3 regions of the Enterococcus innesii genome follow, and region 1 is predicted to be linked to each of the others. Evidence: predicted binding sites of a transcription regulator. Region 1 holds the regulator's gene; each other region holds the start of a gene.
What was found. The regulator CtsR, encoded in region 1, represses protease genes until heat stress. The targets are predictions, from matches to a motif close to TTGGTCAAAAAAGGTCAAANA.

Region 1 (5,982 bases):
AAATCCAGTGTCTAACCCACGTTCTGCCGGATGAAGTTGGGCAACTTGTTCACTGAGCACAGCTGCTTGCTCTGCTTGCCACTTCCCACTTTCCACAAGGCTCTTGGCTTGGGCAAACAGTTTAGCAATTGCCACAAAGGCAGCCCCTCGTGTATAGATTCCGTCCAGCTTCCAGGTTTGAAAGCCTGTTGCGTCTAATTCCGCCAGCTGCAGCATCAGATTGATGTCGTTATTGGCAAAAATGTGCGTGCCGTGGCTATCTTCATAAATGGAATAGTGGGTTTCTTCTTTTTTCGGTTCGGATAAAAACAACCCACGGTCGTGGTTCTTTTCTTCCGATTGTTGGGTATAGTTATAATAATTTTGTAAAAGCGGACGCTTCGATTGGTGAATGCAGGTCGCACCATAAACCAATACTTCCACAGGAATATTTAGTTGTGGCGCCATGATTTTCATTTCCTCGAAAGGAACTTCTCGCGCTAAAACGGCTGCCTTTGCTCCTTTTTGTCCCCAAAAATTGATTTGACGAGCGCTCGTTACTAAGGTTTCCCCTGCATAGATAAATGGCAAGGCACATTCTGGATTTTGCTTCATGCGGTAAATAATCCCAGGATCTCCGAGAGCGATTTGATCGGCTTGATTGGTCTTCAGAAATGCTAGGTATTCTGGAATCAGCTTCATTTTTTCTGGATGCATGATGCCATTGACTGCGATCGTCACTTTCTTTCCAGCTTCGTGGGCCATGTCGATCAGTCTGATTTGCTCTTCACGAGAAAAAGAGGTCGGTAGGCGCAGCCCGAATGTCTCTTCTCCAAAAAACAATGTATCAACATAAGGGATGAGCTGCTGTGCTTGCTCGATCGATTCCACCGTGGCGATAATCTCAACCATAATACTCCTCCTTTTTTCAACTCATTCATAGTATCACACAGCAGTGTTCTTTCCAAGAGGTCTCGTTACTCTTTTTTTCACGAATAGCGCTTTGCTCATTAATCAAACGCTGACATAAAGCTGTTTAGAAGGATATTTTTTTGTGAATCACCAATCATAATCAATGGAGAATTCTTGATCACTACTAGACATAGCAAGACAAAAAAGCGACGTCCCTATGGATGCCGATTGCTCGACCATAGAAACGCCGCTGCCGTTATTGGCTCGACTTAAACTTGTTGCAAGACCCGTGCTTGTCCCTCTTTGACATTGAGGGTGATCGATCCTTTGGAAGCACCGATCGTCACTTTGTCACCTAAATGAATTTGTCCTGATAGGAGTGCTTCACTTAAACGGTCTTCGACTTCTTTTTGCAAGGCCCGACGAATCGGCCGTGCCCCATATTCTGGATCAAAACCAGCTTTACCGATCACATCGATGGCAGATGGCGTGATCTTCAATTGGATGTCTTGGTTGCCTAATCGTTTGATGATCGCTTTGCTCATGATCTTCACGATCTCGTGGATCTCCCCTTCACCTAAGGATTGGAAGACTACTGTTTCATCCACACGGTTCAAGAACTCTGGACGGAAGGCTTTTTTCAGCTCTTCTAAGATCCGTTTTTGCATCGCTTGGTGATCTTTCGTTAAATCAGTGACATTAAAACCAACGCTTTTTTCTTCGCGGATTTGTTGGGCACCGATATTAGAGGTCATGATCAAAATCGTGTTGCGGAAATCGACCTTCCGACCTTTGGCATCTGTCAAATGACCATCATCCAGCACTTGCAAGAGGATATTGAAGACATCGGGATGGGCTTTTTCCACCTCGTCCAATAAGATGACGGAGTATGGTTTTGAACGGATTTTTTCCGTCAATTGCCCACCTTCATCGTAGCCGACATAGCCTGGCGGTGAACCGATCAAACGGCTCGTGCTGTATTTTTCCATAAATTCGGACATATCGACACGAACCAAGGCATCTTCACTGCCAAACATCGCTTCTGCTAAGGCTTTGGCAAGCTCGGTTTTCCCGACACCGGTCGGCCCTAAGAACATGAAGGAACCGATTGGGCGGTTGGGGTCTTTCAATCCACTGCGGGCGCGGCGGATCGAACGAGCGACTGCTTTGACCGCTTCTTCTTGGCCAACTACCCGTTGATGCAAGATCTTTTCAAGATCCAACAAGCGTTCGCTTTCTTTTTTCTCCATCTGCTGCAGAGGTACGCCGGTCCATTGGGAAACGACCGTGGCAACATCTTCTGCAGTAACACTATCGGCATAGCCTGACGCTTCTTTGACTTCCATAAACGCTACTTCCGTCAGCTGTTGGGTCAATTTCTTTTCCTTGATCCGTAGACGAGCTGCTGCTTCAAAATCTTGCTGACGAATAGCGGCTTCTTTTTCCTCGATCAAGTTGGCGATCTCGTTTTGTAGATCTGCCAATTCCGAACTTTCATCGGTTTTGTCTAGACGCACTTTGGCTGCTGATTCATCCATCAAATCGATGGCTTTATCTGGTAATTGGCGCGAATTGATGTAACGTACGGACAATTGCACAGCGGCGTGTAACGCATCATCAGAAATTTCCACCCCATGATGTTCTTCATAACGAGGACGCAACCCCCGTAAAATTTCTTCCGCTTCTTCTGGTGTTGGTTCGTCGACTTGCACCCGGGCAAAACGGCGTTCTAATGCAGAATCTTTTTCAATGTATTTTTGGTACTCATCTAGTGTCGTGGCACCGATGGTTTGCAATTCTCCACGGGCTAAGGCTGGTTTCAGAATATTCGAGGCATCAATCGCCCCTTCGGCTCCGCCGGCCCCAATCAGTGTATGCAATTCATCAATGAATAAGATGATTTGACCATCTTGATAGATCTCATCGATGATTTTTTTCATTCGGTCCTCAAATTCCCCACGGTATTTCGTTCCGGCAACTAAAGCCCCCATGTCCAGCATCATCAAGCGTTTGTTTTGCATGTCTTCTGGGACTTCCCCATTGATAATTTTTTGGGCTAAGCCTTCGGCGATCGCGGTTTTCCCAACACCAGGTTCCCCCACGAGAACAGGGTTGTTTTTGGTCCGACGGCTAAGGATCTGGATCAGGCGTTTGACTTCTTTGGCACGCCCGACAACAGGATCTAGGCGTTTTTCACGGGCTAATTTGGTCAAATCACGGGCTAAGGAATCCAAGGTCGGTGTTCCTTGCTGCGCTTTGGCTTGGGCTGGACGACGACGACCAGCACTTCCGTTGGTTTTGCTTTCATTGAAGCCCATTTTTTTCTTCAAAAGCTGACGCATTTTCGCGAGACTCAAGCCGAGATTCAGCATGATTCGTGAAGCCAAAATGTCTTCGTCTCTTAATAAGCCTAATAATAGATGTTCAGTACCAATTTGTGGTGCCCCTAAGCGTTTGGCTTCATCCCCTGCATAAGCAAATGTATGTTTTGCTCGTGGTGAATATGCGAGATAGGCATTTTCTGGATATTGACGAACGGTGCCGTACCCTGTTAAATGTTCGATTTCTTCACGAATATCATTTTCTGTGATATTCATTTCCCGCAAGGTTTTGCCGGCAATCCCGTTTTGTTCAATGACCAATGCCAATAGAATGTGTTCAGAACCTACTGCTTGGTGCTTAAAGTATTTTGCTTCTTCTTGGGCGATAGCCAAAACGGCTTTCGCGCGTTGGGTGAATAATTCATCCATCTCTTTCACTTCCTGTCTTCGTAACTTAATCGTTCTAGAATTGCATGGAGCAAATCAGCTCGTGTTCTATTTTCATAAGGAGAACGTCCTAGAACTGCTTTCGCGATGACGGTCAACAATAAATTGCCTTCTCGCTTGGACAGGATTCCTTCCTCATAAAGTTTCTGGATTATTGCATATGCATCTTTTTCCGAGATGGTTTCATCGAATAATTGATTCATTTCTTTTAAGTAGTGGTGGCTGTCAGTAATTTTGACTTTCTCGATCCGAATATAGCCGCCCCCGCCGCGTTTGCTTTCAACCGCATAGCCTCTTTGAACGGTAAAGCGGGTATTGATCACGTAATTTATTTGTGAGGGCACGCAGTTGAACAAATTTGCCATTTCTGCGCGACGAATCTCAATGGTTTCACTGTCTTCAAGAATTTTCTTCAAATACGCTTCAATCAAATCGGAAGTGTTGTGATGACTCAATTCATTCCCTCCCTTGACTAATTCTGACCTTCATTATACCCAATTTTTGAATCCTTGGAAAGATGTACGCTTGCACAAATGGCCGGACTAAAGGAAATTTTAAAGACACCGGTGCCTCACTATTAGGTTTAGAAACAAAAACAAGCAGCTGGACGGGGAACAAAAAGAGAATTCTTTGGTCCCCGAAGGCTGCTTGGTTAAAGTATTTGGTTTTAGCTAGTTTCTAATCACTTTCTGAGCTACTTTCACTCGTAGCGCTTGAATCAGAGGAATCATCTGAACTACTGCTTGGTGTCGATGAGGACGAATCATCTGGTTCAGGTCCTCTAGAGATCGTGACCGTTACAGTAGAGCCAACTTCGACGGAGGTCCCAGCACCTGGAGAGACACGGACAACATGTCCAGCTGGTACCGAGTCATTATAGCCGTCCTCTTCCTCAAAAGTTGAATCCAATCCCGCTTCATTCAAGTCTGCTTCTGCATCGGCTTGGCTTTTCCCAACAATTCTTGGTACATTGACCATTTCCTGCCCACTGCTGACCGTCAAAGTGATGGTCGTTTGGGAAGTCACCACCGTTTCACCTGTTGCGGGTGCTTGGGCGATGATCGTGCCTGATGGTTGACTGCTAGATTGATAGTTCACTTCGATCTGTGATCGGTCGACACCGCGAGAAGTCAATGCTGCTCGTGCATCTGCCTCTGTCATGCCATAATAGTTGTCCATTGCGAAGCTATCTGGTCCGGAGCTGACCTTAAAGGTGATTTCGTCTTCTGCTGGGGAAACTTCCCGCCCTGCTGCTGGTGATTGACTGATAATATCCCCTTCATCGACATCATCTGACGACTCTAGCTCTTCTTTGATTCTGTCTTCATCAAAGCCCAAATCGATCAACTCTTTTTTGACATCATCAAAGGAACGGCCTTCATAGTCATCAAGGGTGATTTTCTTCGTTCCGCTACTGATGTAGAGGGTCACGACGGAATTCTTTTTGACTTCATTGCCTTCTGGGGGATCGGTTTTGACGACATTGCCTGCTTCGACTTCATCATCTTCGATTTCTTCCACCTCGTCTGCCACTTTCAAACCGGCGGCTTCCAGTTCGGCCCGAGCGGCGGCTTCTGTCTGACCACTGACTTCAGGAATTGCCACATCTCCCCGACCACCGCCGAATAGGAAGTAACTGCCTATCCCTAGCAGTGCGATCACCATAATGATTGGCAGCAGTAGCCAGCGCTTGCGTTTTTTCTTTTTCGGCTGCGCCGCTTCTTCAGCTTGATCCGCAGCCGTTTCTGCCACGGGTTCTTCCACTGGCGGCGTTTCGACTTGGGCTGCTTCCACAGGGGTCAGCACTCTCGTTTCATCCATCAGGGCATGAGGTTCCCATCTCGGTTCATTGAGCCGTTCAGGAGACAGCACGGTATCGAGATCCGCCCGCATTTCATCGGCGGTCTTGTAACGATCCGCCGGTTCTTTGGCGGTCGCCTTCAACACGACGTTTTCCAACGATTGCGGAACATTTTTGTCATAGATCCGAATCGACGGGATCTCATCTTGGAAGTGTTTCAAGGCGATCGTTACGGCTGATTCGCCATCAAAGGGTACTTTGCCGGTTAAAATTTCATAGAGAATGATCCCAATCGCATAAATATCTGATTGATTGGTGGCCATACTGCCTCGTGCTTGTTCTGGTGAAAGATAATGCACCGAGCCTAGCATCGAGTTGGTTTGGGTGATCGACGTTTCTGATAGAGCGATCGCGATCCCAAAATCGGTGATTTTCACCACGCCGTCTTCATTGATCAGCACATTCTGGGGCTTTAGGTCCCGGTGAATGATGCGGTGCTGATGGGCTAATGCCACCGCTGAT
Region 2 (5,982 bases), 1.6 Mb from region 1:
GAATTACCCAATTTTTTGGTAAAACATGGTTGTCTGGCAAAGGAAACGGTTCACGACACTTTTTTAAAGCTTGTTACTCGTTAGTTTCCGAAGATTCTTCTTCAGTCGTGTCGGCTTCTGAAGAAGGTGCAGGGGATTCAGCGGAAGTTACAATGATCTTATCTGAATCTTCCAATTGGGCTTTTAACTGACGCACTTGCGGATGCTCCAAATAGAATTCTGCAATCCCATCTTCGATTTGATCTTGGATCGTTCTACGCAGCGGGCGAGCACCCATCGTTGCACTGTAACCAAGATCCACCAATTTTTCTTGCACGTCTTGTGGAACATCGATATGCAGTTTTTGATGACTAAGGGTTTGATTGACATCATGCAGCATAAGTGACACGATCGATAACAAGTTTTCCTTGCTTAGTGCCTTGAATTCGATGATCCCGTCAAAGCGGTTGAGAAATTCTGGCGTAAAGTAATTGTTCAATTGATTTAACACGGAACGAGTGATGCCTTCGCGTGCGGCACCAAAGCCAACGTTGGCTTCAACTTTGCCGGTTCCGGCATTACTTGTCATGATGATCAGAGTATCTTTAAAGCTGACCGTACGTCCTTGGGCATCCGTCAAACGACCATCATCGAGAATTTGCAAGAACATATGCAATACATCAGGATGGGCTTTTTCCACTTCATCCAATAGAATCAAGCTGTAAGGATTCCGACGAACTTTTTCAGTCAATTGACCTGCTTCTTCATAGCCAACATAACCAGGAGGAGAGCCGATCAATTTTGATACACTGTGTTTTTCCATGTATTCTGACATGTCGAAACGAATCATTGCTTCTTCGGAGCCAAACATTTCATAAGCTAATTGTTTGGCTAATTCCGTTTTCCCGACACCAGTTGGACCGACGAAAAGGAAAGAGCCGATCGGACGATTTTGTTTGCCTAAACCGACCCGATTTCTGCGGATCGCTTTGGCTACTTTGTCGATCGCTTCATCTTGTCCGATAACTTTTGCTTTCAAGTCATCCGCGAGATTTTTTAATTGGGTTTGTTCTTTTTCTTTCAATTCGCCAACTGGAATATTCGTCCGTTCTTCAACGATTTGTTCCATGTCTTTTTCAGTAATGACTGGCGTTTCTTCTTCGCTGATTTGACGTTCTTTCATTTTTTGCAGTTTGTTGATTTGATCGCGATAGTAAGCAGCTTTTTCAAAATCTTCTTCTCGAGAGGCTGCTTGCTTTTGTTCTTCTGCTTCTTGTAATTTCTTTTCGATCGTTTTTGGATCAACGATTTGAATCGTCAAGTTTTTCTTCGAACCTGTTTCATCTAGTAGATCGATCGCTTTATCAGGCAAGAATCGGTCTTGGATGTATCGGTTAGAAAGGGTAGCGGCAGCTGCGATCGCTTCATCGGTATATTTCACATGATGGTAATCTTCATAACGTGGTTGCAAACCTTTTAAGATGCGGATCGTTTCTTCAACAGAAGGTTCATCCACACGCACTGGTTGCAAACGGCGTTCTAAAGCAGCATCTTTTTCGATAATGCGGTATTCATTTAACGTCGTTGCTCCGACCATTTGTAGTTCTCCACGGGCAAGCGCTGGTTTTAAAATGTTTCCAGCATCCATATTTCCGTCGCCAGCTGCACCAGCGCCAACGATTTCATGGACTTCATCAATAAACAAAATCACGTTTTCTGCTTGCTTGATTTCTTCAATCAATTTTTGGATGCGTTCTTCAAATTGGCCACGAATACCTGTACCTTGCACAAGAGAGGCAACGTCTAGGCGAATGACTTCTTTGTCCATCAGTTTTTGTGGCACATCGCCATCAACGATTTTTTGGGCTAACCCTTCAACGACGGCAGTTTTCCCAACTCCGGGTTCACCAATAAGAACAGGGTTATTTTTGGTTCGGCGATTAAGGATCTCGATCACTCGTTTGATCTCTGAATCACGACCAACGACTGGATCGACTTCGCCATCACGAGCCATTTGGGTAATATTGATGCCGTATTCTCCTAACAAACCTGCAGGTGCTTGGTTATTGCGTGGAGGCTGACCGCCGACAAAACCGTTACCGCCGGTTTGTGTCGGTGGAGTTTGTTCATAAGGGGTATTTCCTTGCTGCATTTGACGAGACATTTGACGGAATAGATCATCAAGATTGCCAAATCCAAAAGGATCTTGCGCCATTGCAGCTGCAGCATTCCCAGATTGAGCTTTTAATTTTTGGTAACAACTTTGACAATAATCGAGTTGTTTTCTTTGACCATTGACATTGGCATATAAATGAATTGAAGCTTCATTTTTGCCGCAATTTTGACAAAGCATAGATTCACGACCTTTCATATTTGTTCCAACAACCCTATTTTACGGCGCTTTTGATCGCTTGTAAAAGAAAAGGGGCTGTGGGCAAAGAAACGGTCACCTTCGAGGCAATGTATTATTGACCTTTACTGACCATAATTCTATTATACTAACTTTTTGTCAGACTGCAAGAATTTTACTCTGAAAAGTTCTCGCTGCTTTTTCATCTACAAAAGCGTCTTTTAAATAGAAATCAATTCAATTATAATAGAAAGAAAGAGGTGAGAATGGACGATGGAGAACAGAGATTTTGCTGTAGAAGTAGTGCGTTTACGCAATGGAGAGATCAAAGAATTGATTGTTCAACAGCCGGAATTTCTGGCATTTAGAGATGTCTGGCTCCAGCTGGAAGATCGGTCTTCTTTTGTCGGAGAAGCGGGGTTAAACGGGAAGATCATCTACCGTTATGTACAAGAAAATAAATAGGACATTTATTTCAATCGTTTATTTAAGAGAAAACGGTTGTCTATCGATGAAAAAAATGGTAATCTTAACAGTTGAAAGGGCGATTTTTTTCGGGTGTCATTGCATGCATGGAAATTTTGCCTTCACACAAAAAAACGTATCATAAAGGAGATTGATCAATATGGAAAAGAAAGATTTTCACGTAGTTGCTGAGACAGGGATTCACGCACGTCCAGCTACATTATTGGTTCAAACAGCAAGCAAATTTAACTCTGATATCAACTTAGAGTACAAAGGTAAATCAGTAAACCTTAAATCAATCATGGGCGTAATGTCATTAGGTGTTGGCCAAGGTTCTGATGTTACTATCACTGCTGAAGGTGCTGACGAAGCAGATGCAATCGCTGCAATCGTAGAAACAATGAAAAAAGAAGGTTTGTCTGAATAATGGTTGAGATGCTAAAAGGAATTGCTGCTAGTGATGGTGTAGCCGTTGCGAAAGCCTACCTGTTAGTACAACCTGATTTATCTTTTTCAAAAGTATCAGTTGAAGATACTGCAGCAGAGGAAGCACGCTTAGATGATGCGCTAGCGAAGTCAACAGCGGAATTACAACAAATCCGTGACAAAGCAGCACAAACTTTAGGTGAAGCAGAAGCACAAGTATTTGATGCTCATTTAATGGTTCTTTCAGATCCTGAGATGATCGGTCAAATCAAACAAAACGTGACAGATAACAAAGTCAATGCAGAAGCTGCGTTGAAAGAAGTTACTGACATGTATATTGGTATGTTTGAAGCAATGGATGACAATGCTTACATGCAAGAACGGGCAGCTGACATCAAAGATGTTGCGAAACGTATCTTGGCGCATTTGTTAAATGTGACTTTGCCTAATCCTTCAATGATCAACGAAGAAGTAGTCGTTGTTGCGCATGACTTGACACCAAGTGATACTGCACAATTAGACCGCAACTTTGTAAAAGCTTTTGTAACAGATATCGGTGGACGTACTTCTCATTCCGCAATCATGGCACGTTCTCTTGAAATCCCAGCAATCGTTGGAACGATGGAGATCACTGCAAAAGTGAAAGCGGGCGACATCTTAGCTGTTAACGGCATTATCGGTGACGTTATCGTCAACCCGACAGATGACCAAGCAGCTGAATTTGTTGAAGCTGGGAAAGCCTACGCAGAACAAAAAGCAGAATGGGAAAAATTGAAAGATGCTGAAACAGTTACGGCTGATGGCAAGCACTTTGAATTGGCTGCAAACATTGGAACGCCAAAAGATTTAGAAGGTGTCCACAACAATGGTGCAGAAGCAGTCGGTTTATACCGGACTGAATTCTTGTACATGGATTCTCCTGATTTCCCAACAGAAGAAGACCAATACAAAGCATACAAAGCAGTTTTAGAAGGAATGGCTGGCAAACCAGTGGTTGTCCGTACAATGGATATCGGTGGCGATAAAGAACTTCCTTACCTAAAATTGCCTCACGAAATGAATCCTTTCTTAGGCTATCGTGCATTGCGTATCAGCTTATCTGAACTTGGGGACGACATGTTCCGTACCCAACTTCGTGCGTTGTTACGTGCTTCTGCTCACGGCAACTTGCGTATCATGTTCCCAATGGTGGCAACATTGAAAGAGTTCCGTACAGCGAAGAAAATGTATGAAGAAGAGCGTCAAAAATTGATTGACGAAGGCGTTGAGATTTCTAACGAGATCCAAGTCGGAATCATGATCGAAATTCCAGCAGCAGCTGTCTTAGCAGACAAGTTCGCCAAGGAAGTTGACTTCTTCAGTATTGGTACCAATGACTTGATCCAATACACAATGGCTGCAGACCGCATGAATGAGCGCGTGTCTTACTTGTACCAACCATACAACCCATCAATTTTACGTTTGATCAAAAACGTGATCGACTCAGCGCATGCTGAAGGAAAATGGGCTGGTATGTGTGGAGAAATGGCCGGCGATCAAACTGCTGTGCCACTTCTTGTAGGTATGGGCTTAGATGAGTTCTCAATGAGTGCAACATCTGTTCTGAAAACACGTAGCTTAATGAAACGCTTGTCAACGACTGACATGCAAGAATTAGCAAAACGTGCTTTAGAAGATTGCGATACAATGGAAGAAGTTGTAGAGTTAATCGAACAGTATGTAAACTAATCATTTCTAGGTAACAAGCAATTTTTGCTTGTTGCCTTTTTTGTTTTAAGAAGACATTTTGTTTGATTAGACTTGCAACAACTTACTACTTTTTTCAGAAAACGAACAGTTTTGTCATATCTTGGAATTAAGCTATGATTCCCTGAGTTTTTCCCGTATCATGGTTAAATGGGGAACAAAATCTAGGACCATGGTAGGAGTATCTCTGCGATCGCCTATGGTATACTAATATCAGATATAAGCATTTCCAAGGAGGAATCATCTTTGAAAGTACTTCTTTATTTTGAAGGAGAAAAATTATTAGCTAAATCAGGTATCGGTCGCGCATTGGCTCATCAGCAACGAGCGCTGACATCTGTCGGGATTCCTTTTACTCTTGATAAAAATGATGAGGATTATGACATTCTTCACATCAACACGTATGGAATCAATAGTATGCATATGGTCAACAAAGCCAAAAGACAAGGGAAAAAAGTGATTTACCATGCCCATTCTACAGAAGAGGATTTTCGGAATTCATTTATCGGCTCGAACCAACTTTCGCCATTATATAAAAAATATTTGATCAATCTTTATTCTAGAGCCGATCAGTTGATCACCCCGACTCCTTATTCGAAAGAACTTTTGGAAGGGTATGGTATCCAAGTACCGATCGAGGCAATCTCAAACGGCATCGATCTTGACAAATATCAGCCGGATCAAGAGAAAGAAAAAGCCTTTCGCGAGTATTTCAATCTCTTACCAGATCAAAAAGTGATTATATCGGTCGGTTTGTTTTTTGAACGAAAAGGCATTCTTGATTTTGTAGAGATAGCCAGACAATTGCCTGAGTATACGTTTATCTGGTTTGGTCATACACCAATGATGACGATTCCTAAGCAGATCCGCGACCTTGTCAATGAAGACCATCCAGAAAACGTGCTATTTCCCGGCTATATCAAAGGAGACATCATCGAAGGGGCATATTCAGCGGCTGATCTGTTCTTCTTTCCATCCTATGAAGAAACAGAAGGAATCGTGGTCCTTGAGGCGTT
Region 3 (5,982 bases), 790 kb from region 1:
TTTCTTTCATGCTGTTTGCGACCGTCTTTACGATGTATCCACGAGCGGCGGTTTCTGCTCGCCGAATCCAAGAAGCGTTAGATGCGACTTCTGAAATCAAAGAGCCAGAACAGCCAGTGACAGAAACTAAGACGAAAGGCTTCTTGGAATTTAAAAATGTTACCTTTGCTTATCCAGGACATGCCCAAAGTCCAGTGATCCGTAATGTTAGCTTTACCGCTTCACCAGGGGAAACCGTGGCGTTTATCGGTAGTACCGGGAGCGGGAAATCAACCTTGATCCAATTGATCCCACGTTTTTACGACGTCAGTGAAGGCCAAGTCTTGGTGGATGGCGTTGACGTTCGGGATTACAGCTTAACGACGTTGCGCAACAAGATCGGGTTTATCCCTCAAAAAGCGTTGCTATTTACAGGGACGATCGCAGAAAATCTGCGCTATGGGAAAGAAGATGCCACGCAAGCAGAGCTGGAACGAGCGGCCGAGATTGCGCAAGCGGCAGATTTCATTTCTCGCACACCAGATGGCTTTGATGCTCACTTGGCAGAGGGCGGAACCAACTTCTCTGGCGGACAAAAACAACGTCTAGCGATTGCCCGTGCGGTGATCCGCCAACCAGAGATCTATATTTTTGATGATAGTTTTTCTGCATTGGATTACCAAACGGATGCAAAATTGCGGGCACGCTTGAAAAAAGAAACCACAGAATCGACCGTTTTGATCGTTGCTCAACGAGTAGGTACGATCATGAATGCCGATAAGATCGTCGTCTTGAACGAAGGCGATGTGGTTGGCATCGGCACCCACAAAGAACTGCTGCAAACTTGTCCAGTATACTACGACATTGCGGCGTCACAATTATCAGAGGAGGAGTTGGCACAATGAAAGCAATCTCTTCTTTAAAACGGTTAGGTGCTTACATCAAACCGTACAAAGTACAATTTATCCTAGTCTTGCTGTTTACTGTTGCCACCGTCGGCTTCAATGCGGCAATGCCATATGTTTCTGGATTGCCGACGACAGAGATCAGCCGCAACATCGCTGCAGGCGAAGGCGTTAATTTTGATTACGTGATCCTTTGCTTGATCTGGATCGCAGTCGTTGGTGTCGGTTACTGTTTCTCACAATTGATGTCAGGGCTGCTGATCACCAACGTTGTCCAATCGGCGATGCGAGATCTGCGGCAAGACATTGAAGAAAAAATCAATCGTTTGCCCGTTTCTTACTTCGACCGCAACCAACAAGGGAATATCTTGTCACGGGTGACCAATGACGTGGATGCCGTCAGCGGTGCAATGCAGCAAGCCTTGATCGGTATCGTCAATGCCTTCTTAGGAATCGTTATGGCGGTTTCCATGATGTTTTACATCAATACCTACATGGCATTGGTTTCATTGATCATGATCCCAGCCTCCTTATTGATTTCTCGCACGATCGTCAAAAAGTCGCAAAAAGACTTCCAAGGCATGCAAAATGCGTTAGGGGATCTGAACGGCTACGTACAAGAAAACATGACTGGATTCAGTGTCTTGAAAGTGTATGGACGGGAAAAGCAAACACTTGAAGGGTTTAAAAACGTTAACCACCAGTTGCGCTATTACGGCTTTCGTTCTGCCTTTGTGTCAGGATTGATGATGCCACTGGTGCAAATGACCGCGTACTTTACCTATATCGCAATGGCAGTCATGGGTAGTTTTTACGTAATCAGCGGTGTGATCGTTGTTGGTCAGCTGCAAGCGTTCATTCAATACATCTGGCAAGTCAGTCAGCCAATGGGGAATATAACCCAGTTGTCTTCTGTCTTGCAAAGTGCCTCAGCAGCAGCAAAACGGGTCTTTGAAATATTAGATGAGGAAGAAGAGCCAGTCAATCAAACCGATATCCAATTGCCAGAACAAATCAGAGGCGACGTGACCTTTGAACATGTCGGCTTTGCCTATGATCCGAAAAAACCGTTGATCAAAGACTTGAACTTTGAAGTCAAAGCTGGACAAACCGTGGCGATCGTGGGACCAACAGGTGCTGGGAAAACCACCTTGATCAATTTGTTGATGCGTTTTTATGATGTCAATGAAGGGGCCATCAAGATCGACGGTATCGACACGAAGAAGATGGAACGTCATGATGTCCGTTCATTGTTTGGGATGGTTTTACAAGATGCATGGTTGTATGAAGGCACGATCGGCGACAACATTCGCTTTGGGAAATTAGATGCCACCGATTATGAAGTCGTTGATGCAGCGAAAACCGCCAATGTCGATCACTTCATTCGTACGATGCCGGATGGCTACGAGATGATCATCAATTCTGAAGGCGATAATGTCTCTTTGGGACAAAAACAATTGTTGACCATCGCCCGGGCAGTCATCTCTGATCCAAAGATTTTGATTCTCGATGAAGCCACCAGTTCGGTGGACACCCGCTTAGAAGCGCTGATTCAAAAAGCAATGGATAAAGTGATGGAAGGTCGTACCAGCTTTGTGATCGCCCATCGTTTGTCAACGATTCGTGAAGCAGATCTGATCTTAGTAATGGATCAAGGATCGATCATTGAAAAAGGCAATCACGAAACCTTGTTGGCAGCTGGCGGCTTTTATAGCCAACTGTATCAAAGTCAATTTTCAGAAGAAGCCGAGTAAGCCGAAAAGAGCGTCCAGTCTGACTGGCGCTCTTTTTGCATTGTCGCAAGGGTGGTGCTATAGTGAAAAAAGAAAGCGCAGATCCCTTTATGGATTGGAAGGAGAAGTTGATGGACAAAGAACAATCAGGGAATGAAACCCACAAAACAGTTTCGCCCGCCTCGTTGCAAAGAACACCTTGTTTTGTGGCAAAAAATGCGACGATCGTAGGAAACGTGACTCTAGGAAAAGAGAGTACGGTCTGGTTTCAAGCAGTGATTCGAGGCGATGCCAATCGCATCGAAATCGGCGCGCGTACCAATATTCAAGATGGAACGATCATCCACGTTGATCACGATGCCCCGACGATCGTGGAAGACGATGTGACTGTTGGGCATCAGTGTATGCTTCATGGCTGCACCATCAAAAAAGGGGCGCTGATCGGCATGAGCTCGATCGTTTTGAATCATGCAGTGATCGGCGAAAATAGTTTGTTAGGTGCCGGTTCGTTAGTGACGGAAGGAACCGTCATTCCGCCTAATGTGTTGGCGTTTGGTCGTCCGGCACGAGTGATCCGCCCGTTGACAGAAGAAGAAATCGCCAAAAATCAGGCAAACATCACGCATTACGTGGAAAATGGGTATGCTTACCAACAAGGCCAATATGGCGAAGTCTGACGCCGAATCCAAAGACGCAAAAAGGTGTACGAATTGCTTCGTACACCTTTTTTATGCAAGCTTATTTCAATTTGTTTGATTCCATGATCTCGTCGATCAAGCCGTAGTCTTTGGCTTCTTGTGCGGTCATGAAGTTGTCGCGATCGGTGTCACGTTCAATCACTTCGATTGGTTGACCAGTACGTTCTGACAAGATTTTGTTCAGACGTTCGCGGGTTGCCAAAATGTGGCGGGCAGCAATTTCAATCTCAGTTGCTTGACCTTGTGCGCCACCTAATGGTTGGTGAATCATGATTTCGGCATTTGGTAACGCAAAACGTTTGCCTTTTTCACCAGCGGTCAATAAGAATGAACCCATAGAAGCAGCCATCCCCATAACGATGGTTTGAACATCGGCTTTGATAAAGTTCATGGTATCAAAGATCGCTAGACCAGCAGTAACGCTTCCGCCCGGCGAGTTGATGTACAAGTAGATGTCTTTTTCAGAATCTTGCGCGTCTAAGAATAAAAGCTGAGCAATGATTGAGTTTGCTAAGTCATCGGTTACTTGACCACTCAACATAATGATCCGGTCTTTTAATAGACGAGAATAGATGTCATACGCTCTTTCACCGCGAGATGATTGTTCAATGACTGTAGGAATTAAATTCATAGTGATAGTCCTCCTAAAAATCGTTATAGATATAGTTTAGCATAAAGTTTTCGCAATATCTAAGAGATAGTATACCGATTAGGTCAAGAAAGGTCAAATAAAAAGTTCGTTATCTTTTTTGCGAAACTTTCAAATATGATACAATATGAAAAAAGGAATGAGGAAGGATCGAAGAATGGCAGTAGCAATAGCAGGTTTGATCGGCGTCTTAGTGGGCGCATTGTTAGTAACCATCATTTTTAATTTACGCATTCGGTATGAGGAACAAAAAGAAAAACAACGCCGTTTGTTGGAGCATAAAGTCAAAGAAATCGAAACGCTGGTTTTATTGAATCAAAAAATCAGTGAGATTCTACAAAAACGGGTCATGCTGATGGATGAGTATGTCAGCTTTGATGCCTTTGACGACTGTTATATCACCATCGATGATTTTGCCTATCTACAATCTTTTGCGGCGCAAAACAGTTTTTATCTACCGAATTTTTTCTTGGAAGAATTTTTCAAAAAAATCGGGACACGTCGGGTGATTTTATCCCCAGAGGAAATCGTTAAGATCGGTGGGTATACCTATAAAGGCGGTCGGATCATTATGGAAAATTTCCTTGATCAATTGGTTGAAATGGTCAATGAGCGTAAAAACCAAATGAAAAACATGACGAGCGAACCGTTGACGTATTTTTCAAAAACGATTTGATCCTACTGGTCAGCCATTTGCCTTGGTTAAGGCAACCGTACCAGAGTATCGACGGTTGCGCTTTTTTAACTGATCACACACACTCTTACTGCGATCATAGTAAGGGTGTTTTTCTTTGACCGAAACAAAGCGCTATTATTTATTAAGAGGTTCGAAACAAACAGAGGCTTTTTGGTTCTAGCAGATTCCATGGTAAAATAAAGAGTGAGAATGGAGTGAAAGAATGATGGTACAAATCGTTGCCCACCGCGGGAGTAGCGGCAACCGACCTGAAAACACGCTACCAGCATTTGCGGAAGCGGTGCGGGTCAAAGCTGATATCATTGAGTTAGATGTACATCTATCAAAAGATGGCGGCTTGATTGTCATGCATGATGAAACGGTTGATCGAACGACCAACGGCAAAGGTCGGATCTGTGACCTGACGGTTGCTGAACTAAAAGAACTCAATGCTGGCAGCTGGTTTTCTGAGGAATTCCAAGCCGCCAAAGTCCCCACGCTAAAAGAAGTGTTGGATTTACTTGCAGCGAAGAATTATCGTGGTATTTTGACGATCGAATTAAAAACCGATCATTATGAGTATGAAGGAATCGAAGCCAAAGTATCCGACTTATTGAATAGCCAAGAATGGCCCTTTACTCATTGGTATTGTTCCTTCAATATCGAGACTTTGGATCGGATGCATGCGATCGAACCGGATGCGATCCTTGATTTTATTATGGGACGCGGGGAAGACAAACCACCGTTGGCGCTCAGCCGACCGTATATCGAAGGAATTCATCCGGCCTATCGCTGGGTCCAAGAGACAGCGACGGTCTTGACTGATTTTCCGATTGCGATCCGTCCGTGGACTGTCAATGAAGAAGCGGCGATTCGCACCTGCTTGGCTTTGGGGTTGACCGGGATCATCACCGATTTTCCAGAAAACGCTCGGGCAATTGTGCAGCAGGTCCGCGAGGAAACAAAAGGATGAAAAAAGTCTTAGTGATCGTGGGACCGACCGCAGTCGGTAAAACCGCCTTGAGTATCCAATTAGCTCAAAAATACCATGGGGAGATTATCAGCGGGGATTCCATGCAAATTTATCGACAATTAGATATCGGTACCGCCAAAGTGACGAAGGAAGAAATGGCAGGGATTCCTCATCATTTGATCGATATTCGTGCAATGACGGAAACGTATTCTGCCGCTGATTTCCAGCAAATGGGACGTGAAGCCATTGAGACGATCCAGCAACAAGGAAAGTTGCCGATCGTTGTGGGGGGGACAGGACTATACATCCAAGCGCTTTTGTATGACTTTCGTTTAGGAGTAGAAGAAGGCGACCCAACGATTCGTCAGC

Region 2: the regulator CtsR is predicted to act here: its motif matches at 2,445-2,465, upstream of ENLAB_RS01665 (ATP-dependent Clp protease ATP-binding subunit).
Region 3: the regulator CtsR is predicted to act here: its motif matches at 4,026-4,046, upstream of clpP (ATP-dependent Clp endopeptidase proteolytic subunit ClpP).

What each region holds. Positions count from the first base shown of each region.
Region 1 covers NZ_AP025635.1:1,890,076-1,896,057, forward strand. The annotation lists gene ENLAB_RS08790 (peptidase U32 family protein) at 1-891, opposite strand, end outside; gene ENLAB_RS08795 (ATP-dependent Clp protease ATP-binding subunit) at 1,161-3,641, opposite strand; gene ENLAB_RS08800 (CtsR family transcriptional regulator) at 3,647-4,114, opposite strand; gene pknB (Stk1 family PASTA domain-containing Ser/Thr kinase) at 4,338-5,982, opposite strand, start outside.
Region 2 covers NZ_AP025635.1:337,267-343,248, reverse strand. The annotation lists gene ENLAB_RS01665 (ATP-dependent Clp protease ATP-binding subunit) at 74-2,332, opposite strand; gene ykzS (protein YkzS) at 2,603-2,794, shown strand; gene ENLAB_RS01655 (phosphocarrier protein HPr) at 2,955-3,221, shown strand; gene ptsP (phosphoenolpyruvate--protein phosphotransferase) at 3,221-4,948, shown strand; gene ENLAB_RS01645 (LTA glycolipid anchor biosynthesis glycosyltransferase, IagA/BgsA family) at 5,213-5,982, shown strand, end outside.
Region 3 covers NZ_AP025635.1:2,675,193-2,681,174, forward strand. The annotation lists gene ENLAB_RS12495 (ABC transporter ATP-binding protein) at 1-884, shown strand, start outside; gene ENLAB_RS12500 (ABC transporter ATP-binding protein) at 881-2,638, shown strand; gene ENLAB_RS12505 (gamma carbonic anhydrase family protein) at 2,701-3,294, shown strand; gene clpP (ATP-dependent Clp endopeptidase proteolytic subunit ClpP) at 3,356-3,946, opposite strand; gene ENLAB_RS12515 (hypothetical protein) at 4,122-4,640, shown strand; gene ENLAB_RS12520 (glycerophosphodiester phosphodiesterase) at 4,864-5,613, shown strand; gene miaA (tRNA (adenosine(37)-N6)-dimethylallyltransferase MiaA) at 5,610-5,982, shown strand, end outside.